DNA from 3 places in the Plantactinospora veratri genome. Region 2 is predicted to be linked to each of the others. Evidence: riboswitches for the same ligand, from Rfam matches in the RefSeq annotation. Region 2 holds a riboswitch; each other region holds the start of a gene.
What was found. Region 2 has a riboswitch for cyclic di-AMP ahead of V1634_RS33175 (C39 family peptidase). Riboswitches for the same ligand answer to the same signal wherever they lie in the genome.
Positions count from the first base shown of each region.

Region 1: it holds a riboswitch for cyclic di-AMP, as region 2 does, so the genes downstream of both, V1634_RS01340 (coiled-coil domain-containing protein) here and V1634_RS33175 (C39 family peptidase) in region 2, are expected to answer to the same signal.
Region 3: it holds a riboswitch for cyclic di-AMP, as region 2 does, so the genes downstream of both, V1634_RS09645 (coiled-coil domain-containing protein) here and V1634_RS33175 (C39 family peptidase) in region 2, are expected to answer to the same signal.

Region 1 covers NZ_JAZGQL010000001.1:301,546-307,009, reverse strand. Annotated here, with positions in the region: gene V1634_RS01360 (DivIVA domain-containing protein) at 1-269, opposite strand, end outside; gene V1634_RS01355 (winged helix-turn-helix domain-containing protein) at 611-835, shown strand; gene V1634_RS01350 (RrF2 family transcriptional regulator) at 887-1,363, opposite strand; gene V1634_RS01345 (cupin domain-containing protein) at 1,474-1,938, shown strand; cyclic di-AMP (ydaO/yuaA leader) riboswitch at 2,116-2,246, shown strand; gene V1634_RS01340 (coiled-coil domain-containing protein) at 2,250-3,278, shown strand; gene V1634_RS01335 (glycoside hydrolase family 65 protein) at 3,341-5,464, opposite strand, start outside.
Region 2 covers NZ_JAZGQL010000036.1:149,092-154,555, reverse strand. Annotated here, with positions in the region: gene mdlC (benzoylformate decarboxylase) at 1-1,270, opposite strand, end outside; cyclic di-AMP (ydaO/yuaA leader) riboswitch at 1,527-1,668, shown strand; gene V1634_RS33175 (C39 family peptidase) at 2,137-2,964, shown strand; gene V1634_RS33170 (hypothetical protein) at 3,103-3,657, opposite strand; gene V1634_RS33165 (GNAT family N-acetyltransferase) at 3,869-4,639, opposite strand; gene V1634_RS33160 (CDP-glycerol glycerophosphotransferase family protein) at 4,686-5,464, opposite strand, start outside.
Region 3 covers NZ_JAZGQL010000006.1:46,861-52,324, reverse strand. Annotated here, with positions in the region: gene V1634_RS09650 (cation diffusion facilitator family transporter) at 5-919, shown strand; cyclic di-AMP (ydaO/yuaA leader) riboswitch at 1,167-1,294, shown strand; gene V1634_RS09645 (coiled-coil domain-containing protein) at 1,400-2,404, shown strand; gene V1634_RS09640 (cellulose-binding domain-containing protein) at 2,479-3,723, opposite strand; gene V1634_RS09635 (YnfA family protein) at 3,935-4,267, shown strand; gene V1634_RS09630 (carbohydrate-binding module family 20 domain-containing protein) at 4,506-5,464, shown strand, end outside.

The DNA.
Region 1 (5,464 bases), on a different contig from region 2:
CAGCGCCGGAGCGCGTCCTTGATCCGGGCCGTCTCCTGCCGGCTGCGGGCCAGTTCGGCCTGGAGGCCGCCGATCTCGTCGGCGACCCGGTCGAGGAAGGTGACCACCTCGTCGGGGTCCAGGCCACGCCAGGTGATCCGGAACCGCCGGCTCCGCACCTGCCAGGGCCGCATCGGCGGGTACGACGCGGAGCGGTGTCCGCCGACCACCGAGTACAACCGGGTGGACGCTCTCGGTCTGGTCAGGATGCGCCGGAGCAGATGCCGCACGTCGTAGTCCCTTCTGCTGGGATTTTCCCTGGAAAGAATGGGTCGGCCGTCTCGGGTCCGGCCGACCCATTCCGCCCCGCCACCGCAGCCCGATCGGCGGTACGGCAACGGGGTAGTCCACCGCCCTTTCTCGCGCTGCGGACCGGGAGGAGCGCCGTGGCCCCCCGTCCAGGAGTCCGGGTTTCCTCGTTCGTGGGATGACACCGCCGCCAAGCAGGTCTCCCAGAGGCAAAACTTAGAGGACAATGTACGCACAGTCAACACTAGAAGCACCATGTGCTTGATGCCGGGGATCGCGACGTGATCGAATTGGTGGGCCGCCAAGCAGAGAGCTTTCCACCATGCCGATCGAGCCCATCTACACCCGGATCGTCGCCGACATCAGAGCGAAGATCGCCTCCGGTGAACTCAAGCCCGGCGACAAGCTGCCATCGGTGTCCGAACTGCGCGCCCAGTACAACGCCAGCAACACCGCCGTCCGGAACGCGATGCTGGTGTTGCGGGAGGCCGGGCTGATCGTCGGCCATCAGGGCAAGGGCGTGTACGTACGGGAACCGGGGACGTAACCGCTCGCCCACCGCACGTCGTGGCGCCCGCATAAGTGACCGAAGACCGCGCTAGCGCAGTTCCGCGATCCTGGTCCGGGTGTTGGCCGGGGCCTCGGGGTGCCCGTGCTCGACGTCGGCCCGGACGTCCGCCACGCTCTTGCCGGCCAGCTCCCGTCGCCAGGCCAGCTCGGCGCCACGCATTGCCTGGGCGAACGCGCAGGACTGTCGATAGTCGACGCCGGCATGCTCCCCCGGCCCCTTGCGGAGGATCTCGTCGCACCGGAACAGCTCCTCCGGGCCCTCGATCGCGGCGACGATGTCCAGCAGGGAGACCGCCTCCGGGGCCCGGGCCAGCCGGAAGCCCCCGCGCGGCCCCGAGGTCGAGACCAGGATCCCGGCCCGGACCAGGGCCTGGAGCTGCTTGTTCAGGTAGGCCGGCGGCAGCTCGTAGAACGCCGCGAGCGTACCGGTCGGCACCGGGTCGTCCAGCCAGCTCAGGTTGAGGCACGTGTGGAGGGCCCATTCGACGCCCTGGCTCATCCGCATAGTCCTGGACTCTACATGTCCAGAACTTGTGACGCCGGTCATGATCGCTAGCGCGACCTGATCCTGGACTCGTAATGTCCAGGAATCAGCGGACGACGAAGGAGCCGACAATGACCCTGGTACGCGCAGCCGAAGCCGAGGTTCTGGAGAGCGACCCGACCAGCGTGATCACCCTGCTACTCGACCCCGAGCACACTGGCGGCACCCTGACCAGCAACCGCACCCTGCTCAAGAGCGGCACCGACGGCGCCCCGCCGCACCTGCACACCCGCTCCGGCGAGCTGTTCTTCGTTATCGACGGCGCCCTCGAAATGCTCGTCGGCGACGCGCTGCACACCCTGCACAAGGGAGACACGCTCTTCGTTGCGCCGAACACCCCGCACGCCTTCGCCCCCGCCGCCGGTCAGGACGCCGACTTCCTCGTCGTGATCACCCCCGGCAGGCCGCGGTTCGACTACTACCGGCTCCTCGACCGGGTGCACCGGGGCGAAGCCACCTGGCAGGAGGTCGGCGAGACCCAGGACCGCTACGACAACCACTACGTGGACAGTCCGGTGTGGGCGGCGCGCGGCTGACCACGACATGAGCTGACCTCAGCCGGGACCGGGCCGGGCGGCCGCAGGTAGCCGCCCGGCCCGGAGTCGACGATCGGCACAACTTCCACGCCGGGTCGCTCCGAAATCCACCTGTTCGACCTAGTTGATCAGGTAAGCTGACCCCGGTTTCGCCCGGTGGCGCACCCCTCCGCGCCGGCGTGACCGCCGCCGAATCACCTTCGGGTGAACCGGGGACCCAGGTAGGTGGGGTGAGTCCGCAACCGCGGTAGGGACTTGTTCCGTCCCGAACCCGTCAGCTAACTCGGTAGGCGGGCGACGGAGGGACATGCATGACGGGATCCACACGTCGGCGGTTTCCGCTGGCCCTGGCCCTGCTCGCCACGTTCGGCGCGCTCGCCGGGGCAGCTTTCCGGCCCGGCGTCGCGGAGGCGAACAGCCCCGCCGTCCTCGGCGACGAAGGCGACACCCCGCTCCTGCGGGACGTGCTCGAATCGACCGGCCGAGGCTACCTACAGGCCAGGAACGCGCTGGCCAACGCGAAAGCCCGGCAGGCGAGGATCGTCGCCGAGCTACGCCGGGTCGAGGAACGGATCGCGCAGTTGCGGCCCCGGGTGGAACAGGTGGCCCGGACGGCGTACCAGACCGGTCGGATCGGCCCGGTGCTGGTACTGCTGCACAGCGGCTCGGCCGACGAACTCCTGGAGCGCGCCCGTGGCCTGGAGGCGGTGGCCCTGCGGGACAACGACGTACTGCGCGCACTCAGCCAGGCCCGGGAGCGGGCCGCCCGAGCGAAGCAGGCCCTCGACGCCGAGGTGGTCGAGGAACGCCGCCAACTCGCCATCATGCTGCGGCAGAAGCAGGCCGCCGAGCGGGCGCTGGCCCAGGTCGGCGGCGCCTCCACCGGAGGCTTCGTCAGCGCCAGCTCACCGGTGGCCCGACCCGCGCCGCGCGCCGCCGACGGCTCCTGGCCACCACAGTCGTGCAGCCAGCCCGACCCGACCACCACGGGCTGCGTCACGCCACGCACCCTGCACGCCTACACCGAGGCACGCCGGGCCGGGTTCGGCCGCTTCACCGGCTGCTACCGCTCCGGTGGGCCGTACGAGCACCCGAAGGGGCGGGCCTGCGACTTCTCCGCCGAGGCGGGCGGCTTCCGGGGTGCCGCCACCGGCGCCGACCGGACGTACGGCAACAACCTCGCCGCGTTCTTCGTCCGCAACGCCGACCGGCTCGGGGTGCTGTACGTGATCTGGTACCGGCAGATCTGGTTGCCGACGATCGGCTGGAAGTCGTACGGCGGCGCACACGGCGACCCGTCCAGCGACCACACCAACCACGTACACCTGTCGCTGGTCTGAGCCGAGCCGCCACGCCCCGGTCCACCCCTGGCCTGTCGGAGTGGACCGTCGAGGTGGGACGGTCAGCTGGGTTCGCTCTCCGGGGTGCGGCGGACCGGGGCGCGGCCGGCCGGCTGGGCGGGCTGCGGACCGGTCGGGCGGGCCGGCGGGATCGGCCGGGTCACCGACTCCAGGCAGGTGATCCGGACCTTCTCCCCGTGGTGCAGCAGCTCGAGGGCGTCGTCCGGCTCGCCGTCGCGCAGCTCGTACGTCGCCTCGTGCGGCCGTACGTCGACCCGCAGGTGCACGCCCCGGTAGCGGAGCGAGAACTCCAGCCGGTCGATCCGGCTCGGCAACCGGGGTGCGAAGGAGAGCGTCGCGGTGTGGTCGCGCATCCCGCCGAACCCGGCCACCAGGGCGATCCACGCCCCGGCCAGGGAGGCGACGTGCACGCCGTCCCGGGTGTTCTGGTTGAGGTCGTGCAGGTCCATCAGGGCCGCCTCGCCCAGATAGTCGTGCGCGAGTTCGAGGTGCCCGGTCTCGGCCGCCAGCACCGCCTGGGTGCAGGCCGACAGGGACGAGTCGCGGACCGTACGCCGCTCGTAGTAGGCGAAGTTCGCCGCCTTCTCCTCGTCGCTGAACGCGTCGCCGCGCCAGTGCATCGCCAGCACCAGGTCGGCCTGCTTGATCACCTGTTTGCGGTACAGGTCGAAGTAGGGGTAGTTGAGCAGCAGCGGGTACTGCTCCGGCGGGGTGCCCCCGAAGTCCCACTCCTGGAAGCGGGTGAAGCCCTCCACCTGCGGGTGCACGCCCAGCTCCGGGTCGTACGGTATGTGCATGTCGTGCGCGGCGTCCCGCCAGGCGGCGGTCTCCTCGTCGTCGACGCCCAGCTTCCACGCCTCCTCGCCGTGCCGGGCGGCGGCGTCGGCGGCTGCCAGCAGGTTCCGCTGGGCCATCAGGTTGGTGTAGACGTTGTCGTTCTTCACCGCCGTGTACTCGTCCGGCCCGGTCACCCCGTCGAGGTGGAACCGGCCGTGCCGGTCGTGGTGCCCCAGCGAGCGCCAGAGTCGGGCGGTCTCGACCAGCAGTTCCAGCCCGACCTCGCGTTCGAACTGCTCGTCGTCGGTCGCCTGCACGTACCGGCGTACCGCGTCGGCGATGTCGGCCGCGATGTGGAACCCGGCCGTCCCGGCCGGCCAGTACGCCGAGGTCTCCTGACCCCGGATGGTCCGCCACGGGAAGGCGGCGCCGCGCAGGCCCAGCGTCCGGGCCCGCTCCTGGGCCAGGTGCAGGGTGGAGTGCCGCCAGCGCAGCGCGGAGGCGACCGCCGACGGCAGGGTGTAGGTCAGCACCGGGAGTACGAACGTCTCGGTGTCCCAGAACGCGTGCCCGTCGTAGCCCGGCCCGGTCAGGCCCTTCGCCGCGATCGGCCGCAGCTCGGCCCGGGCGCCGGCCTGTAGCACGTGGAAGAGACCGAACCGGACCGCCTGCTGCACCTCCGGATCGCCCTCCACCCGCACGTCGGAGTCGTCCCAGAAGGTGTCGAGATAGCTGCGCTGCTCGGTGCAGAGCCCGTCCCAGCCGGAGAACTTGGCGCCGGCCAGCGCCGCCGCCACCTGGTCGCGCAGCGCCGGGCGGGACCGGCGGCTCGACCAGCCGTACGCGACGAACTTGACCAGACGGAGCTGCTCACCCGGCTTGATCACCGAGGTGACGGTGGTCCGGGCCCAGTCCTCGTACGCCTCCGTGCCGACCAGCTTGCGTTCCGGCCCGTACACCTCGTGGCTCATCGAGACGGCCACCCGCAGCCCGCTCGCCTTGGTGCGGTGGATCAGCAGCGCGCCGTCGCTGTGCACGAGCTGCTCCTCGGACTGCAACGGCGACTCCAGCACCGCCGCCACCCGGGGATCGCGGCTCTGCGCCGGAAGCTGCTCGTTGGCGACCAGTTCCGACTGGATGATCAACCGCATCGGGCCGTCGACCGGCTCCACCCGGTATTCGATCGCGGCGATGGAGCGCTGGGTGAACGAGACCAGCCGGGTCGAGCAGATCCGCACCGTACGCCCGGCCGGGGAGCGCCACTCGACCGACCGTTGCAGGGTGCCGCCGCGCAGGTCGAGCACCCGCTCGTGGCTGAGCAGTTCGCCGTACCGGACGTCGAAGGGCTCGTCGTCGACGAGCAGCCGGATCGGCTTGCCGTTGGTGAC
Region 2 (5,464 bases):
CCGGCCGTTGCTGCCCGGTGTCCCGCTGGGCGAGCGCGATGCCGACCGCCGCCGGCAGCGCGAAGCCCAGCCCGCCGCTGGCCATCTTGAAGTACGAGCCCGGCCGGGTGATGGTCAGTTGCCGGTGCAGCACGCTGAGGTTGGAGGGAGATTCGGGGACCACGATCCCGTCCGCCGGCCACTCGGCGGCGAGCGCGCCGAAGAGTGCCTCCGGGTCGAGCGGGGCGCCGGCGGTCGCGGCCGGCGCGGCGGAGCGGGGCGGCGGCATGGGCCGTTCGCTGCCGGGCAGCCGCTCGGCCAGCCCGGCACAGGCCAGCGTCACGTCGCCGACCAGGCTGTCGCCGACCGGCGCCCGGGCCGCCTCGGCCGGGTCGTCGGTGATGTGCAGCAGCCGGGTGCCCTCCGGCAGGTAGCCGTGCCGGCCGGGGACGTACGGGTAGTAACGGAACACCGGGGCACCGATCACCAGGACGGTGTCGTGGCCGACAAGCTTCTCGGCCAGTGGCCCGATCGCCGGCGGCAGCAGTCCCTGGAACTGCGGATGGTCCTGCGGGAAGCCGACCCGGTCCGCGAACGGCGGCTGCCAGACGGGTGCCCGGGTCCGCTCGGCGAGGGCGACCGCCTCGGCCCAGCCGCCGCTGCGGTCGACGCCTGAGCCGATCACCAGCATGGGGTGTCGGCTGTCCGCCAGGATCTCGGCGAACCGGTCCAGTTCCGCCGGATCGGGGGCGACCCGGGTGCTGACCCGGCGTACCGGCGAGGTGCCGGTGGCCGGCTCGTCCCAGTCGTCCAGTGGCAGGGAGAGGTAGACCGGCCCGGCCGGCGGCTGTACGGCGGTGGCGAGCGCCCGCATGAACGCCTCGGGAATGTCCTGCGCACGCAGTGGTTCGTGGCTCCATTTGACGTACGGCTCGGGCAGTTGGGTGGGGCGCACATTGGTCAGCATCGGCTCGGACAAATTCATCGTCCGGGTCTGCTGGCCGGCGGTCACGATCATGGGCGTCTTGTTGTGCCAGGCGGTGACGAGACTGCCCATTCCGTTTCCGGTGCCGGGCGCGGTGTGCAGGTTGACGTGCACCGGCCGGCCGCTGGCCTGGGCGTAGCCGTCCGCCATCGCGACCGCCGAGGCCTCCTGGAGGGCCAGAACGTAGCTGAAGTCGGCCGGAAAGTTCTTCAGGAATGGCTCCTCGGTGGAGCCGGGGTTGCCGAACAGGGTGGTCAGGCCGAGGGAACGGAGCAGGTCGTAGGTAGCTTCGTGCACCGTTGTCATCGGAAGGAGCCTCCTGGAGTCCTCGTCCCATGTTCGAGCCACCGGACCAAGCCGGTCATTTCCGTCATACCGTACGCGTACATGATCATGCTGGTTTATCCGCTGGCCGCCTGCCGGCCCGGGTGCCCGGGCGGCGCTGTCCCAATCGCGCTCCGAGTCACTGTTTTCGCTGTTCAGTGGGGTTGGCAACGGCAGAAGTCGGCCAGTAATGTCGGCGAGTCTGGTCCGGCCCCTTGGTCGCCGTACGGGTGACACCGGAGCAGACCCGCCGAGTCGTTCCGTAACGAGCCGGGGACCCATAGTTATCTGGGGTGAATCCGCGAGCCACTGGCCCGTGGTAGGGCGGCCTTCCCGCCCGAATCCGTCAGCTAACCCGGTAGGCGGTGTCGGAAGGAGTAGCTGTTCGTGCGGCACCACCCGGGCCCCGGCCCATCCCCCCAGTTCCCTCGCTGCGTCGCGCCCCCACTCCCGGCCGTCGCGACCGTCCCGGACCACCCGGTCCCCGGCCGCCACCCCGACCTGGCCCGATAGCGGTCTGTGACGCGGAAGTCGTCGACGCGCGGGCACCCCGCCGGCCCACTGGCCGGCAGTTCCCGGTGAGGCCGCCGGTCGGCCGCGACGGATCGTGGTGGCGCTGATTCCACCGGTACGCCGATAGCAGCGCCGCACCGGTCGGCGCACCGTCGGTCCGTCCCGCCGAATGCCTGTCGGCGGACCTTTTCCCGTGCGATTCCGTGCGATTTCGCGTCACATTCCCCGCAGCGAAAGAAACGCCGCGTCATTTCCTGCCCCCCGGTAGCGGTGGCGCGCATTTCCTCTGGAGGACAACGTTGAAGCACGCAATTAACGGGCGGTTCAGGACCGTCATGTCGGGCCGGCGTAACCGGCTCGCGCTCGCCTCGGCCGCGGTGCTCGCCGCCGCCGCCTCCACCGGGGTCGTCCTGACCTCGAACGACTCGGCCGAGGCGCCGCAGCCGCCGACCGTCGCCGTCGCCGAACTCGGCGCCCCGGCGGCGGGTCAGGCCGGAGCGGCGGTCACCACCGCGCCGGAGACGACCGCACCGACGACGACCGCCCCGGCGACCCCGTCGCAGCCGGCCAGCACCGCGCCGGGCACCAAGGCGCCGAGCGCGGCGGCGAAGGCGGCCGCGGCCAGCACCCCGAGCAAGCCCCCGGCGCCCCCGGAGTCGAAGCTGCTGGACTACCAGTTCCAGGCCCAGATCAACGGCTGGTACTGCGGCCCGGCCGCCACCCGGATCGCGCTGACCGCCCGGGACAAGAAGCCCAGCCAGGACGCCGTCGCCGCCGACCTCGGCACCACGACGAGCGGCACGAACTCGGCCCTGGACACCACCCGGGTACTGAACAAGATCATCGGTACCGATTTCTACCGCACCACCGCCATCCCCGGTGGCGCGGCCACCCCGGCCCAGATGGACCGGCTCCAGGCGGACGTCGTGCACGCCGTCACCAGCGGGTACGCCGTGGTCGTCAACATCGCCGGCTCGGCCACCGACCTTGCCGGCGGCTGGCACAGCTACCCCGGCGGGCACTACCTGACCGTCGTCGGCTACCGCGACGACGGCCGTACGGTGAAGATCGCCGACCCGGCCATCCCGGGCGAGGACAGCAGCTACTGGATGACCACCATCGACCTGGCGAACTGGGCGGCCACCCGGGGCTACTCGTCCTGACCCGTCCCGGCGATAGCAGCACCGACGACGACGCCGGCCCGACCCCACCCACCCGGACGACCCGTGCCGACCGGGGGTGTGGGACGGGCCGGCGTCGTCGTCGCGAGCGGTTCCGCGCCGGCCTTGGTCAGGTGCGGGTCACTGGCCCTGCCACACCGCCTGGGCGCCGGTGTCACCGGTGCGGAACACGTAGTAGAGGGTGATCCCGGCCGCCGCCAGGCAGAGCACCCCGAGCACCAGGGTCAGCACCGGCGACCCCTTGGCGGTCACAGCGGCGGTGCCGTCCTCGCCGTCCGCGCCACCGTCGGCCCCGGCGGCCCCCGCGGTCACCGGTGGGGCGGCGACCCGGGGCTTGACCAGGAAGACCAGCGCCAGGGCCAGCACCCCGAGCACGAGCGTCGCGTACAGGGTGTTGGTGCCGAGATCCTGGTGCTCCGCCAGCCTCGGGACGTACTCCGGGCTGACCCGGTTCCGGGACTCCAACCGGGCGAGGAAACGGTCACCGGAGAGCTTGGCCATCAGCGCGGCGAGTGGGGTGGCGACCGCGAGCAGCCCCAGCACCCAGCGCAGGTGTGGGCGGACGAACGGAAGGAACGCGTACCCGACCGCGGTCAACGCGAGCAGTGGCACGAAGACCACCGCGGCATGGACCAGGAACGGGTGGGCGGGAATGCCCATGAACTCCTCGAGCACCGGCGCCTCCTCGGCGACAGATGGGATTGGCGGAGGAAAGGGTGGGACGGCAGGCGTACGAGCCGGGCGGGGCCGACCGGCTCCGGCGGCCCGTACGGCGGGAAGACCGTTGACATGGTGCCCGGGGCGTACCGCGTTGACAAGGCCCAGACCGCTGAGGTGCAAGGAAGGGCCCCCGCATATCGCATTCTGTTGTAGCGGGGGCCCTTCCTTACACCGGTGCGGGTTCGCCGGCGACGTACTCGGTGTACTCGGCGACCGGGGTGAAGCCGAGCCGGTCGTAGAGCTTGTACGCCGCCGTGTTCTCCGCGACCACGTTCAGCGCCACCGTGTCGACGGTTTCCAGCAGCCGCCGGCAGAGCGTCGCCACCACCGTGCTGGCCAGCCCCTGCCCCCGGTACGCCGGAGCCGTCGTCACGTTGCCCAGCGCGGCCACCCGGTACCGCGGCGACCAGACGTGCACCCCGGCGACGGAGACCAGTTCGCCGTGCCGGCGCATCCCCACGTAGTGACCGGTCTCGACCATCCGGGGGGCGAACCAGTTGCCCGGATAGGCCGTCCGGTAGAAGGCCGTCAGTTCCGGTACGTCGGCCTCGGTCAGCACCTCGCCACCGGGCACCACCCGGGCCAGCCGGTCCGGGTCGGTGAGCGCCATCTTCAGGTGCGCACCGCGCGACCTGAGCGGGTACTCCCGGGCCAGCACCGCCTCGCCGCCGGGGGAGAGGTGCGCCTCGAAGTGCCGGGGCAGCAGCGGGAGCAGACCGGTGAGCAGTTCGGTCAGCACCGCCGGTGAACGGTGCAGCGCCAGCAGCACCGGGGTGGGCCCACCCTGGTAGAGCAGCGCCACCGCGTCGTCGCGCCGGTACCAGGTGGTGTACGGCCAGTAGAAGTCGTCGAGGTCGCCGAGTTCGTACGCGTGCAGGTGCGGGTCGCGGCGCAGCAGGCCGGCCAGTTCGTTCCGGTCGTGGCTGGTCCTGATCATCGTCACCGACGCATCATGGCACAGCCCTCACGTCGGGAGCGCGGGCTCAGGGGACCGGCGCGGGGCGGGGCGAGGGTACCGACTGGGCGGCCCCGGCGCCGTCCAACTGCCGACGGGCCTCGTCGAGGAAGCCGTCGGCGTAGCGCTGCTCCGGGAAGTCCCCGAGATAGCGGGTACGGGTCCGCCACCGTGCCTCGGCGAGCGGATCGGTCTCCAGTAGCCGGTCCAGTACGTCGTCTACATTGGACATCTGCGGGTCGAGTACGTAACCCGAGCCGGCCAGCGGGAAGCCCTCGACGAACCGCTCGCCCTCGCCGACCCGGTCGGTGACCGCGTACGGCTTACCGGAGTAGAGGTAGTCGGAGATCACCGCCGAGACGTCCGAGACCAGCGCGTCCGAGGCGTTGACGCAGTCGACCAGGCTCATCTTCTTCGCCGCGTCGACGCCGAAGACGTGCCGCCGCCCCGTGCTCGCCCGGTGCTCGGCGAGGAGCTGCTCGATCCGGGCGAGCTGTCGGGCCGACGCCGGATTCTGCGAGGTGTACGGGTGGGCCCGCAGGATCACCGTCACGCCCCGGTCCAGCAGCCGGCGGACCAGGGTCTCACCCACCGGCAGCGAACAGTGGTCGACGTCGGCGTTGTGCCCGGTCCAGGTCGGCGTGTAGAGCACCACCTTGTCGGCCCGGTCCCGGATCGGCTCCCGGCGTACCGCGATCGACTCCACCTGCGGGCGACCGACGATGGCGAACTTCTCCCGGGGGATCGTCACGCCGTTGCGGGCGTACCGGTCGATCGCCGCCTGCCCGGCCACGAAGATCCGGTCGA
Region 3 (5,464 bases), on a different contig from region 2:
GGCGTTGGGGGCCGGGCACGACCACGGGGGGCGGTTGACCTGGGCGGCGGAGCGGCACCGGGGACGGCTCTGGGCGGCCTTCGGGCTGCTCGCCGTCCTGATGGTGGTCGAGACGGTCGGCGCGCTGGTCACCGGCTCGCTGGCGCTGCTCTCCGACGCCGGGCACATGTTCACCGACGTGCTCGGGATCGGGATGGCGCTGGCCGCGATCACGGCGGCCCGGCGGGCGGTCGGTGACCCGCAGCGGACCTTCGGCCTCTACCGCCTCGAGGTGCTGGCGGCGCTGGCCAACGCGGTACTGCTGTTCGGGGTGGCGCTCTACGTGCTGGTCGAGGCGGTACGCCGGTTCGACGACCCGCCCCGGGTGGCGGCCGGCCCGATGCTGGTGGTGGCCACCCTCGGCCTGCTGGCCAACGCCGCCGCCTTCGGCCTGCTCCGGGCCGGGGCGCGGGAGAGCATCAACCTGCGCGGCGCCTATCTGGAGGTGCTCGGGGACCTGCTCAACTCGGTGGGGGTGATCGTCGCCGCCGTGGTGATCATCGTCACCGGCTGGCGCTGGGCCGATCCGATCGTGGCGCTGGCGGTCGGGCTGTTCATCCTGCCCCGCACCTGGCGGCTCGGCCGCAGCGCCGTACGGATCCTGGTGCAGGCCGCGCCCGAGCACCTCGACGTGGCGGCCGTACGCACCCGGCTGGCCGGGGTGCCGGGCGTCTGCGACGTACACGACCTGCACGTCTGGACCCTCACCTCCGGGATGGAGGTGGCCTCGGCGCACCTGAGGCTGGAGCGCGACGCGGAGGTCGGTACCGTACTCGCCGCGGCCCGGTCGGCGCTGCGCGAGGACTTCCACATCTCGCACGCCACGCTCCAGGTCGAGCCGAACACCGCACCGGGGGGCTGCGGCCCCACCGACTGGTGACCGGTAGCGACGTCGCGTCACGCATGGTCAGCCCGAGACCTTCGCCTCCGGCGTCCGCCGGCCGTCGAGACTCACCGATAGTTAGCGGCATCTTAAGTTTCCGGGTAGCGCTGAACATTTTTGTCCGGATACATCCGCCCAACTAGGAAAATCGCGAATCTAACTCCGGCAACGCCACGTATCCCCGGACGGCGACTGCCGGTAAGCTCGGCTCCGGTCTCCGCCGGGCGGCGCCCTCCGGCGCCTGCGGGGACCGTCGCCTAATCGCACGCGCGAGCCGGGGAACCACGTACCAGGGGTGTATCCGCGCCAGCGGTAGGGATCTTCCGTCCCGAACCCGTCAGCTAACCCGGTCGGCGGCTGACGGAAGGACATTGTCATATGCCGTTCCTGGCACCCACCCGACAGGCTCCGGCGTCCGCGCGGAGTGCCACGAGACCGCACCGGAAGGCCGCGACCACCGCGGCCGTCGCCCTGGGCATGGTCCTCGCGGCACTCGGCGGCGCACCCGCGCAAGCGGCACCGGAGTACGCGACCCCCGGGGCGCTGGCCGCGGCACCCGGCGGCGACGACATCGACGGAGGCACGGACAGCCTGCGCGAGCAGCTCCAGGCCGCCAGCAAGGGCTATCTGGCCGCCAAGACCAAGCTGGACAACTCCGTCAAGCGGCAGAAGGAACTGACCCGGCAGCTCGCCACGCTGCGTACCGAGGTGACGACCCGGAGCGAACGGGTCTCCGAGATGGCCGGCATGGCATACCGGACCGGTCGGCTCGGGCAGGTCTCCGCGCTGCTCAACAGCGGATCTCCGACCAGCCTGGTGGACCGGGCCGCCGCACTCGACACGATCTCGGCGAACGAGAGCCGGGAGCTGCGCGGGTTGCGGGAGAGCCTGGACAAGGAGACCCAGGCCAAGGCGGCGCTCGACAAGGAGATCGGCGAGCAGCGCAAGCAGGTCGAGGTGATGGAGACCCGCAAGAAGCAGGCCGAACGGGCGCTCGCGGCGGCGAACAACAGCGGCGGCGCCGGATCGGGAGTCAGCGGCAGCGGGGGCGGGTCGGCACGACCGGCACCCCGTAACGCCGACGGCTCCTTCCCCGACGAGTCGTGCAGTCTCGACGACCCGACCACCAGCGGCTGCATCACCGCGCGCACCCTGCACGCGCTGAAGCAGGCCCAGGCGGCCGGCTTCACCCGGTTCGTCTCCTGCTTCCGCAGCGGCGGCAGCGGCGAGCACCCGAAGGGTCAGGCGTGCGACTTCGCCGCCCAGAAGAACGGGTTCGGCGGAGTGGCGACCGGCGGCGACCGGACGTACGGCAACAACCTGGCGGCGTACTTCGTGCGCAACGCCGATCGACTGGGTGTGCTGTACGTGATCTGGTTCAAGCAGATCTGGCTGCCGAGCAGCGGTTGGAAGACGTACAACGGGGGCAACGGTGACCCGTCCAGCGACCACACCAACCACGTGCACCTGTCGATGAACTGATCCACCGCGCCGCGCACCATCGTGAACCGCCGGCACCGCCCGCCACCCCTGGGCAGTGCCGGCGGTTCTCGCTTTCAGCAGCCGATCCGGGTCGAGCCGAGCGCCACGTCGTCGAACCAGAGCGTGTCCGCGCCCTCGCCGTAGCTCTCCCAGCCCAGCCGCAGGTCGGTCAGGTTGGGCCGCCAGTTCGCCCGGTTGTACCACTGCCCGTCGACGTCGTGCGTCGGCGTACCGTCGGCGGTCAGCCCGGTCACCGCGGTCCCGTTGACCCAGGTGGAGAGCCGACCCTGCGCGCCGTCCACCATGAACTCCAGGCAGGTCCACTGGTTGACCGGCAGCGGCGCGCTGAGCGCGACGCCGTTCGGGCTCTGCTCCGGCAGGGTGGCGTCGTCGGAGGCGCGGTTCCATTGCAGCGCCCGGTTCTGCCCGCCCATCCGCAGGTCACGGTTGCCGTCGGCCGCGTCCCGCATGGCCAGGAAGGTCACGTGCGAGGTCGGCAGCGCGGTGGTGTGCCGGACCCAGAGCCGGGCGTAGCGCACCGCCCCGACGCTACCCAGGTTCCGGGTGGAGCTGACGAAGACGTGGTTGCAGTAGCCGACGGCACCGTTGATGCGTACCGACCGGGTGCCCTGGTGTGCGACCGAGGTGTCGATACTGGCGGTGCCGCTGCCCGAGCAGTCCGGGTAGCTGACGGCCCAGTCGCCGGAGGGCGCGGTGCCGGTCTGGTTCTCGAAACCGTCGCAGAGCACCGCGCCGCCGCAGCCGCCGCTCGGCGGCGGGGTGGTCGGCGGTACGGTCGGCGGCGGCGTCACCGTCGGCGGGACGCTGGTTGGCGGAGTTGTCGGCGGCCTGGTCGTCGGCGGCGCCGTGCTGGGTGGAGTGGTCGGTTCGGCGCCGTTGCACGCTTCGCCGTTCAGGGTGAATCCGGTCGGTGCCGCCGAGCTGGCGGAATAGCTGCCCTGGACGCCGAATTCGGCGGAGCCGCCGGCCGGCAGCGACCCGTTCCAGGCCACGTTCCGGGCGGTGACGGTCGCGCCGGACTGGCTGACCTCGGCGTTCCAACTGCTGGTGATCCGCTGGTCACCACCGTAGGTCCAGGTCACGGTCCACCCGTTGACCGGGGTGTCCCCGGCGGTCACCCGGATGGCGGCGGTGAAGCCTCCGGTCCACTGGTTGGCCGTGTAGTCGACCAGGCAGCCGGCGGCGGCCTGCGCGGTCGGCGTCAATCCGGTGCCGAGTACGGCGACGCTGCTCGCGGCGATCGCGGTCACCGTGGCCAGGGCCAGGGAGACGCGACGGTACGGTGCGGAGATCCGCATGGGAGTTCCTCTCGGACGACTGCCGGCCCGTCGCCGCCCCTGGGCGCGTGCCGGCAGTGCTGTTACGACAACGAGTGACCGACTCCCGAGATCACCTGTCCAAGCACGACACCGGCCAGCCCGTACCGGTCGCGTGATGGCGCCGACCAAGCTTAGAGACAGCCATCGATGCAAGCAACCGAGCCGGCCGCCGGCCAGCGAGAATGACGGGATGACGATCGCCCGCTCGCTGCTGCTGTTCCTGCTCGCCGCCGTCGCCGAGATCGGCGGCGCCTGGCTGGTCTGGCAGGGCGTACGCGAGAACCGGGGCCTGCTCTTCGTCGCCGCCGGCATGCTGGCGCTGGCCGGGTACGGCTTCGTCGCGGCGTTCCAGCCCGATCCGCACTTCGGCCGGGTACTCGCCGCGTACGGCGGTGTCTTCGTGGCCGGCTCGCTCGGCTGGGCCGTACTGGTCGACCGGTTCCGTCCGGACCGCTACGACCTGGCCGGCGCCGCCATCTGCCTGGTCGGCGTCGCCGTCATCATGTACGCCCCGCGCGGATGAAAGTTGTGCAAGGAACGGACGAGGAGCCACTCCCACCGGACCTGCGACGACGGTTCCGAACCTCCGTCGAAGGGCGGCGATCTCTGCAAACCAAATCTGAATTAAATCTGGCAAATCCCCTCAGATATCCATCCTCGACCGTGCTTTACGGCTTCGGAATCCGGTGATAGCTTCCCGGCAACATTTGCAAGAACTTGCAGGCCCGCGTCCCCGCTCTCCTCGCGCACGGGAGGTTCCGATGCGTACCCGACGACTTCCGACCGCCGCCGTCCGAAGAGGCGCCGCCCTCGTCCTGACCGGGGTGCTCGCCGCCGCGCTGGCGGCGGGCCTCGCCGACCGGCGGGCCGAGCGGGCCACCGCCAGCCCGGCCAGCCCGGGCGCCAAGGACGTGATCGTGCACCTGTTCCAGTGGCCGTGGGCCTCGATCGCCAACGAGTGCACCACCGTGCTCGGCCCGAAGGGCTTCGGCGGAGTGCAGGTGTCGCCACCGCAGGAGCACGTCGTCCTGCCCGGTCGGGGTTACCCGTGGTGGCAGGACTACCAGCCGGTCAGCTACCGGTTGACCACCCGGCGCGGCGACCGGGCCGCCTTCGCCGCGATGGTACGGACCTGCCACGACGCCGGAGTGAAGATCTATGTGGACGCGATCGTCAACCACATGGCCGGCGGTGCCTCGACCGGGGCGGGCAGCGGCGGCTCGACCTACGGCCACTACGACTATCCGGCGGTGCCGTACGGCAGCGGCGACTTCCACCACTGCGGGCGCAACGGCAACGACGACATCGCCAACTGGGCCGACCGGTGGGAGATCCAGAACTGCGAGCTGGTCGACCTCTCCGACCTGCGTACCGAGTCCTCCTATGTCCGGGGCAGGCTGACCGGGTACCTGAACGACCTGGTCTCGCTCGGCGTCGACGGTTTCCGGGTGGACGCGGCCAAGCACCTGCCCGCCGCCGACCTGGCCGCGATCGTCGACCCGGTGGCCGGCGACCCGTACGTCTTCAGCGAGGTGATCGAGGGCGGTTCCGGCGAGCCCACCCCGGAGGAGTACGCCGGGATCGGCGACGTCACCGAGTTCCGCTACGGGGACGTGGTCGGCAACGCGTTCCGGGACGGCAACCTGGCCAACCTCGCCAACCTCGCCTCGTCGATGCGGCTCGGCTCCGCCGACGCGGTGGCGTTCGTCGACAACCACGA